2 regions of the Streptomyces fagopyri genome follow, and region 1 is predicted to be linked to the other one. Evidence: predicted binding sites of a transcription regulator. Region 1 holds the regulator's gene; the other holds the start of a gene.
What was found. Region 1 encodes HrcA, which represses chaperone genes, less so after heat shock. Its sites were predicted from a motif close to TTNGCACTCNGNNNNNCNGAGTGCNAA; they were not measured.
Positions count from the first base shown of each region.

Region 2: groES (co-chaperone GroES) is a predicted target of HrcA. The motif match lies at 1,619-1,645, and genes of this name have one in related genera.

Region 1 covers NZ_CP045643.1:6,200,340-6,204,754, forward strand. Annotated here, with positions in the region: gene GFH48_RS26685 (DUF3097 domain-containing protein) at 1-137, opposite strand, end outside; gene GFH48_RS26690 (MBL fold metallo-hydrolase) at 183-920, opposite strand; gene hrcA (heat-inducible transcriptional repressor HrcA) at 1,114-2,130, shown strand; gene dnaJ (molecular chaperone DnaJ) at 2,131-3,267, shown strand; gene GFH48_RS26705 (nitronate monooxygenase) at 3,479-4,415, shown strand, end outside.
Region 2 covers NZ_CP045643.1:3,978,503-3,982,917, reverse strand. Annotated here, with positions in the region: gene GFH48_RS16935 (class I SAM-dependent methyltransferase) at 1-236, opposite strand, end outside; gene GFH48_RS16930 (hypothetical protein) at 337-654, shown strand; gene GFH48_RS16925 (polysaccharide deacetylase family protein) at 651-1,460, shown strand; gene groES (co-chaperone GroES) at 1,790-2,098, shown strand; gene groL (chaperonin GroEL) at 2,213-3,841, shown strand; gene GFH48_RS16910 (SDR family NAD(P)-dependent oxidoreductase) at 4,078-4,415, opposite strand, start outside.

The DNA.
Region 1 (4,415 bases):
CCCGCCTCGCAGCCGATCACCGCCCCGCAGAACCCCGTGCGGGGCTCCTCGACCACCAGACCCGGGTCGGCGGGGACCTCGGGCACCGGCTGGGGCTTCTTCCACGGCGGGGTGAGATCCGGAGAGTACTGGCGCATTCGGATGACGATAGGAGAACCGGCGGCGAGGTGGCGCGGAGATCCCTACGACACGCCGAAACGTGTCGCGAGCGCGTCCCGCTGTGCCCGGACGAACGCCGCATTCACCGCGGCCCCGTGACCGGGCACATACACCGCCTCCTCGCCGCCCAGACCGAGCAGCCTGTCCAGCGCCGCCGGCCAGCGCGAGGAGACGGCGTCGGGACCCGCCTGGGGCTCGCCCGACTCCTCCACCAGGTCCCCGCAGAAGACGACCTCCGGGGAGCCGGCCGGTCCGGTCACCAGGACCACCAGATCGTGCGCCGTGTGGCCCGGACCCACGTTCACCAGCCGTGCCCGCACCCCGCCGCCCAGGTCGAGCGTCAGCTCGTCCGGCACGGGGTCCCGCGGGGGGACCAGGGCGTCCGCGGCCTCGGCGGCGTCACGCGGGTCCAGGCCGTGGCGTACGGCGTCCGCGCGCAGGTCCTCGGCCCCGTGCGCGAACACCGCGCCGAGACCGGCGGCCCCGAACACCTGCGCGCCCGTGAACGCCGCCGCGCCGAAGACATGGTCGAAGTGCGGATGGGTGAGTGCGAGGTGCGTCACGTCCCGGTCCGTACCGAGGAGTGCTCGCGCCTCGGCGCGCAACCGTGCGCCCTCCCCGAGGCTCGCCCCCGCGTCGACCATGAGCGCCGCGCCCGCGCCCACCACCAGCCCGGCCGTGCAGTCCCAGCCCGCGAGCCGCCGCCGTCCCACGCGGGGGGCCAGCTCCTCCCAACCCGGCTCTTCCCAAGTCACCTTCATACGGTGACGCTAGCGGGAGGGCGGAACGCCGGTGAGACATCACGGGACACGTCGGCATACGTGCCCAAGATCGCGGGCCCGCCCTTGCCGGGGCCGTACCCACCGGCCGTACACTGGGCCGGGGCATGCTGGCACTCGCACGCGCTGAGTGCCAGGCGAGGCGACGAGCGACGGACAACTGGAGGTGCGCGCGATGCTGAGTGAACGCAGGCTCGAAGTGCTGCGCGCCATCGTCCAGGACTACGTCGGCACCGAGGAGCCGGTCGGTTCCAAGGCGCTGACGGAGCGGCACCGGCTGGGGGTCTCCCCGGCCACGGTCCGCAACGACATGGCCGCCCTGGAGGACGAGGGGTACATCGCCCAGCCGCACACGAGCGCCGGGCGCATCCCCACCGACAAGGGCTACCGGCTCTTCGTCGACAAGCTCGCGGGCGTCAAGCCGATGACGGGGCCCGAGCGGCGGGCCATCCAGAACTTCCTGGGCGGCGCCGTCGACCTCGACGACGTCGTCGGACGGACCGTGCGGCTGCTCGCGCAGCTGACGCGGCAGGTCGCCGTCGTGCAGTACCCGTCGCTGACCAGATCGACCGTGCGGCACGTGGAGCTGCTGTCCCTGGCCCCCGCCCGGCTGATGCTCGTCCTGATCACGGACACGGGGCGGGTCGAGCAGCGCATGATCGACTGTCCGGCGCCGTTCGGTGAGACGTCGGTGGCGGATCTGCGGGCCCGGCTCAACAGCCGGGTCGCGGGCCGCCGCTTCGCGGACGTCCCGCCGCTCGTCCAGGACCTCCCGGACGCCTTCGAGACGGACGACCGGGGTACGGTCACGACGGTGCTCTCCACGCTTCTGGAGACGCTCGTCGAGGAGACCGAGGAGCGTCTGATGATCGGCGGCACCGCGAACCTGACTCGCTTCGGACATGACTTTCCCCTCACGATCAGACCGGTGCTCGAAGCGCTGGAGGAACAGGTCGTGCTCCTCAAACTGCTGGGGGAGGCGGGGGATTCGGGCATGACCGTACGGATCGGTCACGAGAACGCGTACGAGGGACTCAACTCCACGTCCGTGGTCTCCGTCGGCTACGGTTCGGGCGACGAGGCAGTAGCCAAACTCGGCGTGGTCGGACCGACCCGCATGGATTACCCGGGAACGATGGGAGCGGTACGAGCGGTGGCACGGTACGTCGGACAGATCCTGGCGGAGTCTTAAGTGGCCACGGACTACTACGCCGTGCTCGGCGTGCGCCGCGACGCGTCCCAGGACGAGATCAAGAAGGCTTTCCGGCGGCTCGCGCGCGAGCTGCATCCGGACGTCAATCCCGATCCGAAGACGCAGGAGCGGTTCAAGGAGATCAACGCCGCGTACGAGGTGTTGTCGGACCCGCAGAAGAAGCAGGTCTACGACCTCGGCGGCGACCCGCTGTCCCAGGCGGGCGGCGCGGGAGCGGGCGGTTTCGGAGCCGGTGGCTTCGGCAACTTCTCGGACATCATGGACGCCTTCTTCGGCACGGCGTCGCAGCGGGGCCCCCGGTCGCGCACGCGGCGCGGCCAGGACGCCATGATCCGGCTCGAGATCGAGCTGGACGAGGCCGCCTTCGGCACCACGAAGGACATCCAGGTCGACACGGCCGTCGTGTGCGCCACCTGCAACGGTGAGGGCGCCGCGCCGGGAACCTCCGCCCAGACCTGCGACATGTGCCGCGGACGCGGCGAGGTGTCCCAGGTCACACGGTCGTTCCTGGGCCAGGTCATGACGTCCCGTCCGTGCCCGCAGTGCCAGGGGTTCGGCACCGTCGTGCCGACCCCGTGCCCCGAGTGCGCGGGCGACGGGCGGGTCAGGTCCCGGCGCACGCTCACGGTGAAGATCCCGGCGGGCGTGGACAACGGCACCCGGATCCAGCTCGCGGGCGAGGGCGAGGTCGGTCCCGGCGGCGGTCCCGCCGGTGACCTCTACGTCGAGATCCACGAGCTGCCGCACTCGACCTTCCAGCGCCGCGGTGACGATCTGCACTGCACGGTCACCATTCCGATGACCGCGGCGTCGCTCGGCACCAAGGTGCCGCTGGAGACCCTGGACGGGCTGGAGGAGGTCGACATCCGGCCCGGCACACAGTCGGGACAGTCGATCCCGATGCACGGACGCGGTGTCACGCATCTGCGCGGCGGCGGCCGGGGCGACCTCATCGTGCATGTCGAGGTCACCACGCCGACCAAGCTCGATCCGGAGCAGGAGCGGTTGCTCCGGGAGCTGGCGCAGCTGCGCGGCGAGGAGCGTCCGACCGGGCAGTTCCAGCCGGGCCAGCAGGGCCTGTTCTCCCGTCTGAAGGACGCGTTCAACGGCCGCTGACCCCGGCGGCGGTTCGTGCCGCGGCCCGGCCGGCGTCGGAGGACGAGGCCGTCCGGGTCGAAGCGGAAGCGCGGGGGCCGCGGCCCCCGCGGGCGGGACGGGCAGGGGCGGCGGAGGCCGAAAAGCCGCCGCGGACCGTCCCTCCCGATGGCCCGCCGCAGGCGGAAGGCCGGATTTCGGACTTGTTCGGAGGACGTGACAACATGCCGTCATGTCCTCCGCACTGACCGATCTCTTCCCTCACCCGATCGTGCAGGCCCCCATGGCGGGCGGCGTCTCCGTCCCGCACCTCGCGGCCGCCGTGTCCGAGGCCGGGGGGCTCGGGTTCCTCGCCGCCGGTTACAAGACCGCCGACGGCATGTACCAGGAGATCAAGCAGTTGCGCGGGCTGACGAGCCGGCCCTTCGGGGTCAACCTCTTCATGCCGCAGGCCGAGTACGCGGACCCGGCCAGCGTCGAGGTGTACGCCCACCAGCTGGCCGGTGAGGCCTCCTGGTACGAGACGGACCTCGGCGACCCGGACAGCGGTCGCGACGACGGCTACGACGCCAAGCTCGCGGTCCTCCTCGACAACCCGGTGCCGGTGGTCTCCTTCCACTTCGGCTGCCCCACCCGAGACGTCCTGGACTCCTTCGCCCGGGTCGGCACGCTCACCGTGATCACCGCGACCACGGCCGAGGAGGCCCTCGCGGTGCAGCGGGCGGGGGCCGCCGCGGTCGTCGTGCAGGGCGTGGAGGCCGGCGGTCACCAGGGCACCCACCGGGACAACCCGGAGACGGACGGCACGGGGATCGGACTGCTCTCCCTGATCGCCCAGGTCCGCGAGACCGTGCAGATCCCGGTCGTCGCCGCCGGCGGCATCATGCGCGGCAGCCAGATCGCCGCGGTGCTCGCCGCGGGCGCGAACGCGGCGCAGCTCGGCACCGCGTTCCTCGCCACCCCGGAGTCCGGCGCGCACGCCGTGCACAAGCAGTCCCTGACCAACCCCCTCTTCGTCCGCACGGAGCTGACGCGCGCGTTCTCCGGCCGCCCCGCGCGCGGCCTGGTCAACCGCTTTCTGCGGGAGCACGGGCCGTACGCGCCCGCCGCGTACCCCGAGGTCCACCACCTCACCTCCCCGCTGCGCAAGGCGGCGGCCAGGGCGGGCG
Region 2 (4,415 bases), 2.2 Mb from region 1:
TGCTCGACCCCGTTCGGAGTGAAGAACATCCGCTCCGCGTCCTCGGTGCCGAACTTCGCCGCCGCCCGCCGGCGCAGCCGCGCCTGCCCGAGCGCCGCCGAGACCAGCTCGGCCGGATGGGTGCGGCGCAACCGGGTGGCGACGGCCAGTTCCTGGGCCGGTTCGGTGCCGCGCACCTCGTCGAGCAGCGCGTGGCCCTCGGGGGTGAGCAGGGAGGCGAAGGAGACGTCGTTCACCGGCCCATTGTCGGTCAGTGTGGGCCAGTCGGTGGACGGTGCGCGTCCGGTCGCGGTGTCGGGGCCGCGCACGGGCCGTGGCCTGGGAGTATCCGACACCATGCGATCAGTACGACAAGCCGATAAAAATGACGCGAAGGGGACGGTTGCCCTGAGCGGGATCACCGCCCTCACCGTCATCGGACTCGTGTCCGGCCGTGCCGGCGGCGGGTCCGCGGAGGTGAGGCCCGCGCCCGGCCGGCAGCAGGGGCCGCACGCGCCCGCGGCCGGCCCCCTCGGCTCGTACGCCACCAGGCTCCTCATCCGCCTGCGGGGCACGAAGGACCGGCGGGCCGCCATGCCGGACATGATCCGCCGGTTCCTGGACGAGGTCACGGGCGAGGGCTACGCGGTCGCGCGGCTGGGGGACCACCTGTGAGAGGTGGTTCGCCCGCCGCGGGCACCCGGACGCGCGCGTGGGCGGGCGCCGCGCTGGCCGCGGTGCTCGCCACCGTCCTGCTGGCCGGCTGCGCGCAGTCCGTCGACCCGATCGAGCGCCTGGGCAAGAAGGCCGCGCAGGAGGTGCGCAGGACCCGCCCGCACGGCCCGGCGGCGGCGACGTACCGGCGCTGGGGGCTGTCCGCCCCGCTCGCGCCGGCACCGCGCCCGCCCGCCCGCAGCGGCGTCCGCCGCGACCGGACGGGACTGGTCCCGGTCGTCGGCCGTGTGCCCACCCACGACAAGGTGGTCTTCCTGACGTACGACGACGGCGCCGAGCGCGATCCGCGCTTCGTCGACATGGTCCGCGAACTCAGGCTGCCCGTCAGCATGTTCCTCACGGACAGTGTCGTCGGGCCCGGCTACGGGCACTTCGCGCGGCTGCGGGAGGTCGGCGCCAGCGTGCAGAACCACACCCTCGACCACGCCTCGCTGCGCGGACTGCCGTACGCGGGCCAGCGGGCCGAGATCTGCGGCCAGCAGGAGAAGCTCAAGGCCCGCTTCGGCATCCGCCCCCGGCTCTTCCGGCCCCCCTACGGCACCTACGACACCACCACCCTGCGCGCCGCCGCCGACTGCGGGGTCACGGCCGTCGTCCTGGGCAGGGAGGCCGACTCCCACCGGCTGCGCCCCGGCGACATCCTGTCCGGCTTCGAGGAGCCGAACCTCACCGCGGCGACCACCAGACTCCTGCGCCGCATCCAGGCGGAGGGCTTCACCCCGGCGCGCCTGGAGAACTACCTCTGACCCACGCCCCGACGCCCCGGCCCGGACCACCGCCTCCGGCCCGTCCGGCGCTCGGGGACGAGGCCGTTCGGGCCGGAACGGGGTCCGCGGGCGGAGCTTCCTGCGGCGCGCCGACACCGGCGAACGCCGACCCGAACCCCACGCCACGCCGACGGCCTTTGGCACTCCGCTTGACCGAGTGCTAATCGCGGTCATAGTGTCAGGCCTGGCACTCCCCACTGGAGAGTGCCAATAGCGACGGGCAGGTCCGGCACCCGCGACGACGGATCGACCTGGTCGCCACCTCAGACAGTTAACCCCGTGAGATCTCCGAAGGGGGAGGTCGGATCGTGACGACCACCAGCTCCAAGGTTGCCATCAAGCCGCTCGAGGACCGTGTCGTGGTCCAGCCGCTGGACGCCGAACAGACCACGGCCTCTGGCCTGGTCATCCCGGACACCGCGAAGGAGAAGCCCCAGGAGGGCGTCGTCCTCGCCGTGGGCCCGGGCCGCTTCGAGAACGGCGAGCGCCTGCCGCTCGACGTCAGCACCGGCGACATCGTGCTGTACAGCAAGTACGGCGGCACCGAGGTGAAGTACAACGGCGAGGAGTACCTCGTCCTCTCGGCCCGCGACGTGCTCGCGATCATCGAGAAGTAATTCACCACAGTTCTGCAGTGAACTGCGCCCCTGGCCCCCGCGACCTTATGAAGCCGGGCGCTGGGGGCGCGGTTCGTTTTCACCCACGTTTTCCGAGAGGGCTGAACCGCTCCCATGGCGAAGATCCTGAAGTTCGACGAGGACGCCCGTCGCGCCCTTGAGCGCGGCGTCAACAAGCTTGCCGACACCGTCAAGGTGACGATCGGCCCCAAGGGCCGCAACGTCGTCATCGACAAGAAGTTCGGCGCCCCCACCATCACCAACGACGGCGTCACCATCGCCCGCGAGGTCGAGCTCGACGACCCGTACGAGAACCTCGGCGCCCAGCTGGTGAAGGAGGTGGCGACCAAGACCAACGACATCGCGGGTGACGGTACGACCACCGCCACCGTGCTGGCCCAGGCGCTCGTCCGCGAGGGCCTGAAGAACGTCGCCGCGGGTGCTTCCCCGGCGCTGCTCAAGAAGGGCATCGACGCCGCGGTCAAGGCCGTGTGCGAGGAGCTCCTCGCGACCGCCCGACCGATCGACGAGAAGTCCGACATCGCCGCCGTCGCCGCCCTGTCCGCGCAGGACAGCCAGGTCGGCGAGCTCATCGCCGAGGCGATGGACAAGGTCGGCAAGGACGGTGTCATCACCGTCGAGGAGTCCAACACCTTCGGTCTGGAGCTGGACTTCACCGAGGGCATGGCCTTCGACAAGGGCTACCTGTCGCCGTACTTCGTGACGGACCAGGAGCGCATGGAGGCCGTCCTCGAGGACCCGTACATCCTCATCCACCAGGGCAAGATCTCCTCCATCCAGGACCTGCTGCCGCTGCTGGAGAAGGTCATCCAGGCCAACGCCTCCAAGCCGCTGCTGATCATCGCCGAGGACGTCGACGGCGAGGCGCTGTCGACCCTGGTCGTCAACAAGATCCGCGGCACGTTCAACGCCGTCGCCGTGAAGGCCCCCGGCTTCGGTGACCGCCGCAAGGCCATGCTGGGCGACCTCGCCACCCTCACCGGCGGTCAGGTCATCGCCGAGGAGGTCGGCCTCAAGCTCGACCAGGTCGGTCTGGACGTGCTGGGCACCGCCCGCCGCGTGACGGTCACCAAGGACGACACCACCGTCGTCGACGGTGGCGGCGACCACGACGCCGTCGTGGGCCGCGTCAACCAGATCAAGGCCGAGATCGAGAACACGGACTCCGACTGGGACCGCGAGAAGCTCCAGGAGCGCCTCGCGAAGCTGGCCGGCGGCGTGTGCGTGATCAAGGTCGGCGCCGCCACCGAGGTGGAGCTCAAGGAGAAGAAGCACCGTCTGGAGGACGCCATCTCCGCGACCCGCGCCGCGGTCGAGGAGGGCATCGTCTCCGGTGGTGGCTCCGCGCTCGTCCACGCCGTGAAGGTCCTCGAGGGCAACCTCGGCAAGACCGGCGACGAGGCCACGGGTGTCGCGGTCGTCCGCCGCGCCGCCGTCGAGCCGCTGCGCTGGATCGCCGAGAACGCCGGCCTGGAGGGCTACGTCATCACCTCCAAGGTCGCCGAGCTCGACAAGGGCCAGGGCTTCAACGCCGCGACCGGCGAGTACGGCGACCTGGTCAAGTCCGGTGTCATCGACCCGGTCAAGGTCACCCGCTCCGCTCTGGAGAACGCCGCCTCCATCGCCTCCCTGCTCCTCACGACCGAGACCCTGGTCGTCGAGAAGCCGGCCGAGGAAGAGGCCGACGCGGGCCACGGCCACGGCCACGGGCACTCCCACTGAGACACGTCGTGGGACGTCCGCACCGGTAGACGTCCGCATCGACAGGCAGTACTGAGGCCCAGCTCCCCCCGGGGACGCTGGGCCTCAGTACTGCGGGCGCCGCGGCGGGCCCGTACCGCTGCCCCCGCCCCGCCGCCGTGCCGCTCCAGTGCCCTGCCGCCGTGCCGTTCTGCCGTTCTGCCGTTCTGCCGTCGTGCGGTTCTGCCGCTCGGCCGGCTCTGTCGCCGCGTGCCGTTCTACTGCGGCCCGTACTTGCGCCCCGTCTTCGACGTGATCCCGCCCAGCAGCCCGCGCGGCGCCACCTTCACCACACCCATGAGCGCCTTGTACCGCGGGTCGGGGATCGACAGCGTCTTGCCGCGGGCCAGGTCCGCGAGTGCCGCCGCGACCAGCTTGTCCGCGTCGAGCCACATCCAGTTCGGGATGTTGTCCGTGCCCATCCCGGCGCGCTGGTGGAACTCGGTGCGCACGAAGCCCGGGGCCAGCGCCATCAGCCGTACGCCGCTGCCCGCCAGGTCCTTCGCCGCGCCCTGCGTGAACTGCACGACCCACGCCTTGGACGCCCCGTACGTAC